Granulosicoccus antarcticus IMCC3135: one gene and its partner. The protein of the gene in region 1 interacts with the protein of each later gene in a pairwise test. Links are inferred from orthologs where the notes say so. Each region holds a gene or a part of one and is shown on either strand. Other genes may lie near its edges. The genes, in order: pheT and secD.

Evidence for each region.
Region 2: the proteins of pheT (region 1) and secD interact in binary tests that used the Escherichia coli proteins (3 or more experiments, as listed by UniProt). The link is inferred for Granulosicoccus antarcticus IMCC3135 from one-to-one orthologs.

Annotation. Positions count from the first base shown.
Region 1 is NZ_CP018632.1:5,610,414-5,617,099, reverse strand. The notes cover bases 1,381-4,472. They hold pheT (phenylalanine--tRNA ligase subunit beta), read left to right. Parts: upstream 1,381-1,750; coding sequence 1,751-4,195; downstream 4,196-4,472. Other genes in these bases: IMCC3135_RS24355 (integration host factor subunit alpha), read left to right, coding at 4,197-4,472; pheS (phenylalanine--tRNA ligase subunit alpha), read left to right, coding at 1,381-1,738. In the rest of the region: rpmI (50S ribosomal protein L35), read left to right, coding at 1-199; rplT (50S ribosomal protein L20), read left to right, coding at 211-585; more of pheS, read left to right, coding at 749-1,380; more of IMCC3135_RS24355, read left to right, coding at 4,473-4,493; IMCC3135_RS24350 (MerR family transcriptional regulator), read left to right, coding at 4,477-4,836; IMCC3135_RS24340 (hypothetical protein), read left to right, coding at 5,077-6,291; IMCC3135_RS24335 (hypothetical protein), read left to right, coding at 6,620-6,686.
Region 2 is NZ_CP018632.1:5,828,679-5,835,135, forward strand. Bases 1,707-4,569 are described here. They hold secD (protein translocase subunit SecD), read right to left. Parts: upstream 4,116-4,569; coding sequence 2,298-4,115; downstream 1,707-2,297. Other genes in these bases: secF (protein translocase subunit SecF), read right to left, coding at 1,707-2,191; yajC (preprotein translocase subunit YajC), read right to left, coding at 4,150-4,473. Also shown: IMCC3135_RS25360 (inositol monophosphatase family protein), read left to right, coding at 61-882; more of secF, read right to left, coding at 1,253-1,706; tRNA guanosine(34) transglycosylase Tgt, read right to left, coding at 4,588-5,703; tRNA preQ1(34) S-adenosylmethionine ribosyltransferase-isomerase QueA, read right to left, coding at 5,727-6,457. UniProt on the Escherichia coli protein: Part of the Sec protein translocase complex. Interacts with the SecYEG preprotein conducting channel. SecDF uses the proton motive force (PMF) to complete protein translocation after the ATP-dependent function of SecA.

The DNA of each region.
Region 1 (6,686 bases):
CAACAAGCAAAAGTCCGTGTCCGGAGCCGCAAAACGGTTCAAGCGCACAGGTTCAGGTGGTTACAAGCGCAAGAGTTCACACATGCGCCATATCATGACCAAGAAAAGCACCAAGCGTAAGCGTCATCTACGTGGTGGAGACATGGTTCATCAGAACGATGTGGTCCTGATCAAACGCATGTTACCCAACCTTCGCTAGGAATCTGAGCAATGCCAAGAGTTAAACGCGGCGTCACGGCGCGCGCAAGTCACAAGAAAATCCTCAAGCAGGCGAAAGGCTACCGCGGTGCACGCAGTCGTGTCTTTCGTGTTGCCAAGCAGGCAGTTACGAAAGCAGGTCAATATGCTTATCGTGACCGTAAAGCAAAGAAGCGTACATTCCGTCGTTTGTGGATTGCACGAATCAATGCTGCTGCTCGTGCTAACGACATTACGTACAGCCGCCTGATGCAGGGTCTGAAGATTGCCGGTATCGAAGTAGATCGAAAGATGCTGGCTGCTTTGGCTTTTTCTGACGATGCAGCATTTGTAGCGATTGTCGATAAAGCAAAAGCCGCCTTGCCTGCAGTCAATCTGCCTGCCTGAGATAGCTCAGGTTGCCCTGACTACGCAGTAATGTAGTCAGGGTGGTTGTAAGCCTGGCTTTATCGACCGGGGGAATGCCGACTTAGTGCGGTATTCCCCTTTTTTGTGGCGACTTGCAAGAGCCGCTTTCCCAATCCAACGACGACACGGGATGAATCAACCAATGTCACTGGACCTAGATAGCTTGATAACCGAGGCTGACCATATGGTCGGCGATGCAGCGTCCCTGGAGGCACTGGAGGCGGTACGCGTCGAGCTGCTTGGCAAGAAGGGCAGGCTGACTGGCGTGCTCAAATCAATCGGCGCACTGCCTGTTGAGGAAAAACCTGCTGCAGGGCAGGCGGTCAACAAAGCCAAGCAGGCTGTTCAGGCGTTGATAGATGCGCGTCGCTTTGTTCTTGACGATGCAGCGCTGGCAGAAAAGCTGGCGGCTGACGCACTGGATATCACGCTGCCGGGCAGCGGATCGTTGTCTGGGGGATTGCATCCGGTTACGCTGACAATTGAACGCGTATCGGCACTTTTTGGCCAGTTGGGATTTGAGTCCGCCATCGGGCCTGAAGTTGAAGATGATTATCATAACTTTGAGGCACTGAACATACCGGCTCATCATCCGGCGCGGGCCATGCACGATACTTTCTACTTTGACGTCAACCGACTGCTGCGCACGCATACATCGTCTGTGCAAATCCGCTATATGAAGTCGGTGGAGCCGCCACTTCGTGTCATAGCGCCAGGGCGGGTTTATCGCTGTGATTCGGATATGACGCATTCTCCGATGTTTCACCAGGTTGAAGGTCTGCTGGTTGATCGAGATATTGCATTGACCGATCTGATGGGTCATCTGGAAGCCTTTCTGACCTTGTTCTTCGATCAGGACGATTGTGAAATTCGTTTTCGACCTTCCTATTTTCCTTTCACGGAGCCATCGGCAGAAGTGGATATCAGGATCAACAAGGGTCCATGGATTGAAGTGCTGGGTTCTGGAATCGTGCATCCATCAGTGTTTCGCTCAGTGGGTATCGATACAGAGGAATTCACCGGTTATGCCTTTGGTATCGGTGTTGAGCGACTTGCCATGCTCAGGTATGGCGTTACTGATCTGCGGCAGTTCTTCGAGAACGATCTGCGCTTTCTTTCCCAGTTCCATTAAGCGAGAAATCACATGAAATTCAGTGAGAAATGGCTGCGAGAGTGGGTCAACCCACCTGTTGATACACAGGGTCTGGGTGAGCAGCTCACTTTCATGGGTCTGGAAGTCGATGAAATCGTATCGGCTGCGCCTGACTTCAAGGGGGTGGTAGTTGCCCGCATCGTGAATATTCAACAGCATCCGGATGCCGATCGATTGCGCGTCTGTGAAGTTGATTGCGGTGCGGAAGAGTTGATTCAAGTGATCTGTGGTGCGCCTAATGCGCGTGCAGGTCTGACCACCGCGCTGGCACAGGTTGGTGGCAGAATGCCTGATGGGACAAAACTGAAAAAAGCCAAACTACGTGGGCAGGTCTCCATGGGGATGTTGTGTTCGGCGGCCGAGCTGGGTTTGTCGGAAGAGCGCGACGGAATCATGGAGTTGCCCGATGATGCGGTTACCGGTACTGATCTTGTTGCCTACCTGGAGCTGGACGACTCCATCATTGATATCGACCTGACCCCGGATCGTGGTGATTGTCTGAGTATTCGCGGTATCGCTCGGGATCTGTGTGCGCGGAACGATCTGGCGCTGCAAGTGCGGGAAATCAATGAAACGCCGGTGGAAGTGGATGATCAGCACTCTGTCGTTGTGGATGGGCAAAGTGCTTGTGTGCGTTTCACTGGCCGCATGCTTACCCAGCTGACGCCCGGATGTGCCACTCCTGGTTGGATGATCGAACGCTTGCGCCGTGCCGGTGTGCGCGCCATCAGTCCTGCCGTGGATATCACCAACTATGTCATGCAAGAGCTGGGTCAGCCCATGCATGCCTTTGATGCTGACAAATTGCAGGGAGGCATCCAGGTGCGACTCGCACGAGCGGGTGAGCGACTGGTGTTGCTCGATGGTCGGGATGTAGCGCTGGATGAGGATACAACGATCATTGCTGATGATCGTGGTCCGATTGGTATCGCTGGCATCATGGGGGGAGAATCAACGTCGGTAGACGAGAAAACCACGCGTATCTTTTTTGAAAGTGCGCTGTTTTTGCCTGAGATCATTGCCGGCAAGCCACGTCGTTACGCCAGTCATACAGAGTCTGCGCATCGGTTCGAGCGAGGTGTGGACCCTGCTGGTCAGCGCGAGGCTCTGGAATATGCCACGGGGCTGATGCGTGCCATCGCCGGTGGTCAGGCCGGTCCGATCACGGATTGGCAGGATGATGCGCGCATGCCAGCTCGTCTGGATGTGCTGGTGCGCCGAGCACGTTTGCAGAGGGTGCTGGGTATCAATCCCGAGGTTGCCACTGTTTCGATGATTTTCACGCGTCTGGGTATTCGCAATGAAACGACGGCGGACGGTTGGCAGGTATCTGCCCCCAGCTACCGTTATGACCTGGCTATCGAGGAGGACTATATTGAAGAGGTCGCCCGTATTCTTGGTTATGACTCGCTGCCAAGAACCTCGCCCACTTATCGACCTGTTTTGCGTGCAGTGCCCGAAAGCGCAGTGTCACCGATGGCAACCAAACGCTTGCTGGTGAATCGTGGCTATCAGGAAGTGGTCACTTACAGTTTTGTTGAAGCCGCCCGGCAGGAGCTCTTGCGCCCTGATTTGAAAGCACTGCCCTTGGCTAATCCCATTTCATCCGAGCTGGGCGTCATGCGTACCACGCTTGTGGGTGGTCTGGTGTCAACAATGCAGCGCAATTTGTCGCGGCAGATCAGTTCGATGTCATTATTTGAAACGGGTTTGCGTTTTTTGTCCAACAATGAGGGGGCATCGACTGCGGGGCTGGACGCCTATTTGTCCGCAGATCATGGTGCGGATCTGCAAAGCGATACCGGTGTTCAGCAACAAAACATGATCGCGGGACTGGTGGTTGGACGACTGTCTGCCGAAAACTGGAACGCAACGGTAAGGGAGGCAGACTTCTACTCGATCAAGGCGGATCTTGAGGCAATGTTCTCTCAGGCTAACGGGGTCAGTATTGCCTACGTGCCTACTGATCTGGCCATGTTGCATCCAGGTCAGCGCGCCGGTATGGAAGTTAACGGTGTGCTGGTAGGTTATGTGGGGGCGTTGAATCCGGCATTGCAGCAGTCACTCGATCTGAGCGTTATGCCCGTGGTTTTCGAGTTGTCTCTGCATGCACTGTCTCTGGCAAGTGTGCCGAAGGCGAAGCCGATGTCCAAATTTCCACAAGTTCGCCGTGATCTGGCGCTGCTAGTGGACGAGTCGGTCACTTGCCAGTCCATCATCGAAGTTATTCGTGAACAGGCGCCCGCTATACTGCAAGACGTCAGAGTCTTCGATGTCTACCAGGGGGAGAAGGTGGCGGAAGGTAAGAAAAGCATGGCCTTAGGCTTGATTCTACAAGGATTTTCGCGCACTCTAGAAGACGCGGAAGTGGAGCAGGTGGTCGCCAAGATCGTCGCTGCACTTGAGATCGCACACGGGGCGATTCTAAGGGTATGAGATGGCGCTAACAAAGGCAGCAATGGCAGAGATGTTGTTCGATGAACTTGGACTCAACAAGCGTGAGGCCAAGGAGTTCGTCGAGCACTTCTTTGAAGAGGTCAGGGTAGCGCTGGAAAGCGGTTACGACGTCAAATTGTCGGGTTTCGGCAATTTTGTCTTGCGTAATAAAAGCCAACGGCCAGGACGTAACCCCAAGACAGGTGAGGAGATACCTATCTCTGCCCGACGAGTGGTTACGTTCCGACCTGGGCAAAAACTGAAGGCACGCGTAGAAGCTTATGCTGGAAATCAGTAACAATAACGAACTCCCGACCATACCCAACAAGCGCTACTTCACCATTGGTGAGGTCAGCGACTTGTGTATGGTCAAGCCGCACGTGCTGCGCTACTGGGAGCAGGAGTTCCCGGGGCTGGAGCCGGTCAAGCGCCGTGGTAATCGTCGCTATTATCAACGACACGATGTGATGTTGATTCGTCAGATACGTAGCCTGCTGTATCAGGATGGCTACACTATTGGTGGTGCTCGTCAGCATCTGGCGGGTGATCTGGTCAAGGATGATAATACTCAATCACAGCAGATGATCAGACAGCTACGTTCCGAGTTGGAAGATCTGCTACGAATTTTGAGAACTGGTTAGGTTTTCAGTAGGCTTGCGGAAAAAATAATTCTCAATGTCGTGAATATTTCATGCAGAGCTCACAAATAAGTCTTCGTATGCGTTAGAATTCGTGGCTCTGGCGGGGCGTGGCGCAGCCTGGTAGCGCACCACAATGGGGTTGTGGGGGTCGGAGGTTCGAATCCTCTCGCCCCGACCAGTCTTCAGGAGTCAAAAAGTCTGCCGATTACCTTGGGTAGTCAGGTGTCAATGGAGTCCAACATGCACGCAGACGATCTGCGCATGGCCGTTAGTAAAATAGTCGATATTCTCAACAAGTCCGAAATCCGGGCGGTAGTTGATCAATACCGATCGGCCAAGGGTGACCAGCGTACAGCAGCAGCGGCGCGTTTGGGCCATGCTGGTGCTCTCATACTGGATCGCTTTGATGCCATGTCGGCGTCAGAAAGGCGGGTTGTCAATTGCCTGCATCTTGAATCCCTGGGTTCTACTGATTACTGGCAAAATTTGCTGAGTAACGTAGACGACCCACGTCAACAACAAGCTGAAATTGTCCGACTGGCAAGTCGTGTGATGTTTGCCAGTAGTCATCTGCCTGCAATGGTTTCGTTGCTCGGTACTGTCAAGGATGATTCCGCACGCGCCGAGGCGCTGGAATCAGGCGAAGGTCGTCTGCATATCCGCCTGACCGACGCAGGTGAGCGGGCATCTGACCCAGATCGTATTGCACGTGCTATCGACGGCATCGACATGCTGTACTCGGCTTGCGCCAGTATTGCTCGCAAGCCGGCTATGGATCTTCGTCTGGACAGCATCGGTAGCAAGCGCAAGAAAGATCGCGAGCTGCAGTTCACGGGCGAAAAAGACAGTGTTGCTGCGGTCTTTGCAGTTATCGATTCGATCCCTGCCGCTCTGGCTGATATCGACTCCGATCAGGATATTGATCTTGACGTTGTGGTTCAGTCTCTGCCAATTTTCGATGACCTCAATACGCTGGCATCGTTGGGTAATTTTTCAAACAAAGATCTCAAGGACATCAGCGATACCATGCACCAAGGTGCGCTGTTGTCACTGGAAAGCGGTGCCATTTTGATGGAGCCGGTCAAGAGCACGCCAGCGCCAGCCACAACGGCCGCTGCAGTGCCTGAGAAAATGGTAGTGCCTGAGAAGGTGGTGCCGGTTGTTGCAGCTGAAGTGCCTGTCCAGGTTCAGCAGCCGCACAGCGAGTTGGCTGATGAGCGGCCTGTAGTGTCTGAGGCCGAACCTCAAGCCGAAGTAGAGCGCGATGAGCACTATGATCGTTATCTGCGTGAGCGCGAAGCCATGCTGCGCCAACCTGCCGTTGAAGGTGTGAATGGCCAGTCGGTTCCCGGCTTGAATCCATCGCAGGCCGATTCGGCGCGTACTGACGATCAAGTTCGCCGTGATGCCGTGGATGAACTGCTCAAATCATTGAATCAGACGCGTAGCTCCTGAGTTGCTGAATCTGGGGTGTTGTCGAGAGCTGGTCTAATGCCAGCTCCGCCAGCTTCAATATCTTGTTTCCTGTGAATAATCTCTCGTTAAAAACCACAAGAAATTCTGGGGCAGGTTCTCAGAGTTGTTCCTGAGCAACAAAGCGAATGCAGAAGCCATCCGTGCCGTGTCTTCTGAGTTGTGTGATGTGTTCAGTCGCTCCTATAATCTAAATTATCCGTTAGATTGGGAGTGACGCTTTTCAGGGACATATTGCGAGTACCTGATGGCGTTAATCATATTCTCTTGGCAGCATGTCTGGTAACACCTATTGTCTCGTGCTCTTCAGATGAATCGATTGGTTGAGCCGAGCTTGAATCTGGTGATCCCCGCCGATGATGGTCTCATGCAAATCA
Region 2 (6,457 bases), 220 kb from region 1 along the record:
CAGATCAGAGGTCATTTGGCACTACACTATGAGACCTAGCCCAGACAAGCGAATCCAGACATGCACCCGATGCTCAACATCGGCATCCGCGCTGCCCGCGCAGCCGGAAAAGTCATCACACAAAATGTAGACCGTTTCGATCCCAAGACCATTGAGAAGAAACAGCGAAATGATTTCGTCACCGAAATTGATCGCAAGGCCGAAACTGAAATCGTCAATACGCTACAGCGTTCCTACCCGGATCATGCGTTTCTGTGCGAAGAAAGCGGCCTGATAGGTGATGAGACCGCCGAATATCGTTGGATCATCGATCCTCTCGATGGTACAACCAACTTCATCCACGGCTTACCGCACTTCAGTGTCTCCATTGCACTGATGCAGAAGAACCGTTTGTTTCAGGCTGTCGTCTACGACCCCATGCGGCAGGAACTGTTCACTGCAGGCAAAGGCGAAGGCGCCTTTCTGGACAGCAAACGATTGCGAGTAGGCACCACCAACCATCTGGAAAACGCCTTGCTCAGCTGCGGTTTTCCTTATCGTGACGGTCAGGATCTGGACTTTTTCCAGAGAACGACCCGCCACTACACTGAACGCGCTGGCGGTGTTCGCCGTCTCGGTTCGGCCGCTCTTGACCTTGCCTACGTCGCAGCTGGACGTATCGATGGCTGCTGGCTGACCGGTCTGCAAAGTTGGGATATGGCCGCTGGTGGCCTTATCGTCAGAGAGGCCGGTGGCCTGCTCAACGATTTTGACGGCGGTGACGACTGGATGGACAAGGGCGAAGTGATAGCAGCTTCACCCAAGATTCATCACCAGATGCTCGAAGTCATGAAGCCTCTATCAGCCGCACGCCGGAACTTGCCTGCCCGCAAACCCGTTTAGGCAAGGCAGATCGGCGGAAGCACCGCGTCGGGCGCAGTTGCGTTATATACGCACTGCGCTCGCCTCGTGCAGACGCGACAGGAGCGCGCGCGCGCCCGTATTAGACAGTTCTGAGCCCCTACTGTGCGTACAACGCCGCCTCCTTATCCAATCAAGTCGGGGTTCTTGCATTTCATACAGCAAGTTAATCGCACAATCATGCACTGGATTGGCACCAAGCCGAGATTTTCAGACTCTCCATCAATCAATGCAGGTCCGCTACACAGGACCCACCCTTCCTCATCTCAGAAGCGGCTTGTCAATCCTATTGAGTAGTTGACCCACCCCACCAAAGGTGGTCGGGGGCCAAACTACCCCGGGAAACACCTATTCAGGGCATTGCATCCAGATCAGCGCCTTCTTTTTCAACCGGCATCAGATCTTCTTTGGTAATTCCCATGTGCAATACCGTTGCGCTCGCCACAAAGATGGATGAATAGGTACCAACAAATATTCCGATGATCAACGCCAGTGCAAAGCCACTGATAATCTGACCGCCTAGCAGGAACAGCGCGACCAGAACCATCATGGTGGTGCCAGAGGTAATGATGGTTCGTGACAAGGTCTGATTGATGGAATCGTTCATGACCTGGGCAGGTGTGCCGGTTCGCATGGCCAGAAAATTCTCTCGAATCCGGTCAAATACCACGATCGTGTCATTCAATGAATAGCCGACCACCGCCAGCAATGCCGCCAATATCGTCAGATCAAATTCGATCTGGAACAAGGCAAAAAATCCGACCGTGATGATGACGTCATGGATCAGCGCCAGTACAGAGCCCACTGCGAATTTCTTCTCAAAGCGAAACCAGATATACAGAATGATGCCAAACAATGCCGATAGCACGGCCAGCCCACCCTTTTCACGCAACTCCTCACCCACCTGAGGCCCAACGAACTCTACACGCCGCATGGCTACTTCTGAATCACTGGATTCGGTCAGTACCTTCAGTACCTCACCACTTACCGTTGCGCTATTTGCCCCTTCAGTGGGCGCCATGCGAATCAGCACTTCCGTGCTGCTACCGAAGGTTTGCACTTGAGTGTCTGGAAATTCGGCATCCACCAGAGCGGCGCGAATCTGGTTCAAATCAGGCGCTTGCTCGTAACCCACCTCGATGGTGTAACCACCCGTGAAATCGACTCCCAGGCTCATCCCCCGAATGGCGATGGCCAGAATCGCTATGGCCAGCATCACACCAGACACGATCACAGCGAGTCGATACCGGCCCATGAAATCGAAATTGGTATCGCGAATCAGACTACGCATCGATGAATATCCCGAACGTCACTACACGCGGTAATGAACAATGAAACTAGGTGAGCAACCTGACGAAGCAAAAGCGGCAGGTTGCATGAAAGGTATTGACGGGCAATCAGATAGGTAAAGTGTTCAGTCGACGCCCACCGTACAAGGTATTGACGATGACTCGAGTGCCGAAAATGGCTGTGAACATCGAGGTCAGAATACCTATGCACAAGGTGACCGCAAAACCCTTGATGGGGCCAGTACCCAGACTGAACAACACCACCGCTGCAATCAGCGTCGTGACGTTGGCATCAGCGATAGTCGAGAAGGCTTTATCATAACCAGCAGAAATGGCTGTCTGTACCGCGGTCCCCGACTTGAGTTCTTCTCGTATCCTTTCAAAAATCAGCACGTTTGCATCGACCGCCATACCGACAGTCAAAACAATTCCGGCAATACCCGGCAACGTCAAGGTTGCTGTCAGGGCACCGAGCACTGCAATAATCAAGACGACATTGGTGACCAGTGCCAAGCCGGCAATGATGCCGAAAACACGATAATAGACAGCCATGAAAACCACGACGATAGCCAGACCAACAACCGCCGACATGAAGCCCTGACGGATATTGTCCTTACCCAGGCTTGGACCCACTGTCCGTTCTTCGACAATCTGTACGGGTGCTTTCAACGCACCTGCGCGTAGCAGCAACGCCAGATCCGCCGCTTCCTGAGCACCCAGACCTGTCGTCTGGAATCGATGACTGAGCACATCGCGGATAGTCGCCGCATTGATGACTTCTTCGACCTTGGTAACTTTCTTGACGGTCTCGCCATTGACCTGAATATTGTCAATCCGGTTTTCGATATAGACCACCGCCATCAGGTTGCCCACGTTCTCTTGTGTGACTTCCTGCATGCGTCGTGCGCCGGCATTATCCAGATTAACGAAAACAGCAGCGGTACCGGTTTGCTGATCGATGCCTGAGGAAGCACCCTTGATCTGGTCGCCGGTAACAATGATGTCCCGATCGAGCATGATGGTGGAACCATCTTCACGACGCTTGTAGGGACGTGCATCGGATCGGGTGGAGACCAGTCGATATTCCAGAGTGGCGGTAGCACCGAGAATTTCCTTGGCTCGTGCTGTGTCCTGAACGCCCGGCAACTGCACCACAATACGCTCGAGGCCCTGTTGCTGGATAACTGGCTCGGAAACACCCAGCTCATTGATCCTGTTACGCAACGTGACGATGTTCTGCTGAAGAGCACTACGCTGCTCTTCCTGTATGGCAATTTCAGACAATTTGGCGGTGATATAGGCAAACTCACCTTCTTCAGATGTCTGAAATTCGAGATCCTGAGCCTCTTCCCTGAAGACATCCAGCATCCGGTCTCGCTCTGCGACATCCTTGAAACGCGCGCTCAACTCACCTTTTGAATGCTGGATCGAAGTACCGCGAATCTTGGCCTCACGCACCTCACGCTTCCACGCAGGTATGAAGCGTTCCTCTGCTGAAGCAATCGCCGCTTCCATGTCCACTTCCATGAGAAAGTGCACACCACCGCGTAAATCAAGACCGAGAAACATGGGCTGGGCAATATTGCGCAACCAGGCTGGACTGGCATCAACCAGATTCAGTGCCGTAATATAGCTATTGGGATCCAGCTCTGCAGCCAGCGCATCCCGAGCGCGAAGCTGCTCATCTTCGCTGGTGAAAAGAGCCAGATAACGACCGTCATCTTCCCGGATTTCTGCATCCGTGAAACCGGAATCTGCCAGTATCTTGTTGAACTTGGCGACATCATTTGCTGTCAGCTCGGCGGAACGCGCCGAGATCTGAACAGCAGGATCGCTGCCGAACAAGTTGGGCAGCGCGAACAGCACGCCAATAAGCAAAACGGCTGCAAGCAGCAACGTCTTCCAGAGCGGATTGGTATTGGTCATGCTGAAGTGTCTTGGTTGACTAGATGGGGCCGAATTAGATGTTTTTCAGAGTGCCTGATGGCAACAAGGCAGCAACAGCAGCCTTCTGAACGTTGACTTCAACACCTTCTGAAACTCGAAGTGAAAGGTAAGCATCGCCCACTTTAGTGACGGTACCGCCCAGTCCACCATTGGTAACGACTTCATCGCCCTTTTTCAAGGCTCCGACCATGGACTTATGTTCCTTCATCCGCTTTTGCTGCGGTCGAATCATCAGGAAATAGAATACCGGCAGCATAAGCAGCAGCGGAAGAATACCCATAAGTGAGCCACCTGTACCGGCGCCCTGGGCATATGCATTACTGATAAAAAAATCCATGTCTGTAACTCTTGGAGTGGAGGCGGAATGTAACGCGCAATTATGCCATAGACCACGCGCTCTTCCCGAGGTTTCCTGCGCCTCGAGGCTGCACGTAGGGCACAACCGTCAGGATCAGGCCCCAGTGGCCCGTTGAATTTCGAATTCCCGTGTGAACTGATCCATCTGACCAGCATCCAGCGCTTGCCGAATGTTTTGCATCAGCTGCTGATAATAATGCAGGTTATGGATAGTGTTCAGACGTGAACCCAGAATTTCGCTGCACTTGGATAAATGATAAAGGTAGGCGCGGGAGTAGTTCTGACAGGTATAGCAGCTGCAATCAGAGTCTATCGGCTGTGTATCGGTTCGAAAACGCGCATTGCGCAATCGCAGATCACCCTTGTGCGTATAGATATAGTCGTTGCGCGCGTTACGGGTAGGTAAGACACAGTCGAACATGTCGATCCCCCTGATGACAGAGGCCACGATATCTTCCGGCTTACCGACTCCCATCAGATAACGTGGCCGATTAGCTGGAAGGTGCGGCAACGTGGTGTCCAGCACGGAATCGCGTATCGATTTTTCTTCACCAACCGCCAGACCGCCGACGGCATATCCTGGAAAATCCAGCTCGACCAGCGCATCACAGGACTGCTTGCGCAGATCTTCGTACATGCCTCCCTGCACAATACCGAACAGGGCATTGGGATTCTCCAACTCGGCAAAAGCATCCTTGCAACGTCGCGCCCAGCGCATGGACAGCTCCATGGATGTCGCAGCCTGATCGTGCGTGGCCGGATAAGGTGTGCATTCATCAAATGCCATGACGATATCGGATCCCAGATCGGTCTGGATACGCATGGACTCTTCCGGGCTCAGAAACACCTCAGAGCCATCAATAGGCGAACGGAAACGGACACCTGACTCATCGATCTTGCGAAGCTTGGCTAGGCTGAACACCTGAAAACCACCGGAATCCGTCAGAATCGGGCCAGACCAATGCATGAAATCATGCAAATCACCGTGCAATTTAATGATATCGGTGCCGGGGCGCAGCCACAAATGAAAGGTGTTGCCGAGGATTATTTCAGCACCAACACTGCGAATCTCTTCCGGAGTAACCGATTTGACCGTACCGTAGGTACCCACCGGCATGAAGGCTGGTGTTTCAACCGTGCCACGATCAAAGTGCAGACGCCCACGTCGAGCATTGCCGTCGGTTCCCAACAAATCAAAACTGAAATTCACGTACGCACTCCGAGCTGATTGCTCTACGAAATCTTGGGCCACACCAGCATGGCGTCGCCGTAACTGAAAAACCGATAACGCTCAAGCACCGCCATCCGATAGGCCTGCATGATGGTATCCAGCCCCGTAAAACTGGCTACCAGCATCAACAGCGTTGATTCCGGCAGATGAAAATTAGTCACCATGGCGTCCACGACGTAAAACTTCGCTCCCGGAACCAGGAACAATCGAGTTTCACCATTGAATGGTGCCAGCACTCCTGTTTCAGCAGCTGCAGCCTCCAGCGCACGCACCGAGGTGGTTCCCACCGCAACAATGCGCCCGCCCCTCGCCTTAGCCGCCTGAATCTCTGCCACGGTTGCAGCATCCACCGTAACGCGCTCGGCATGCATGACATGCTCGGCTGGATTCTCGACCCGCACGGGTTGAAATGTACCTGCGCCGACATGCAGTGTAATAAAACTGTGGGTAATACCGGCAGCGGACAAGGCCTGCAGTAGATCTTCGTCAAAATGCAGACCTGCCGTGGGCGCTGCAACGGCACCGGGAGATTTGGCAAATACGGTCTGGTACCGCTCATCGTCAGCGGCATCTGGTGCGCGTTCAATATAGGGAGGCAGTGGAATTTCGCCCTGCGCCTCGATAAAGCGAGTTAATACATCATTGCTGTTATCAACGGCCTCCAACTCGAAGAGGTCATCTTGTCGCCCCACAACCCTCGCCTCACAGTGAGGACAATCTGCTGATTGCGTAT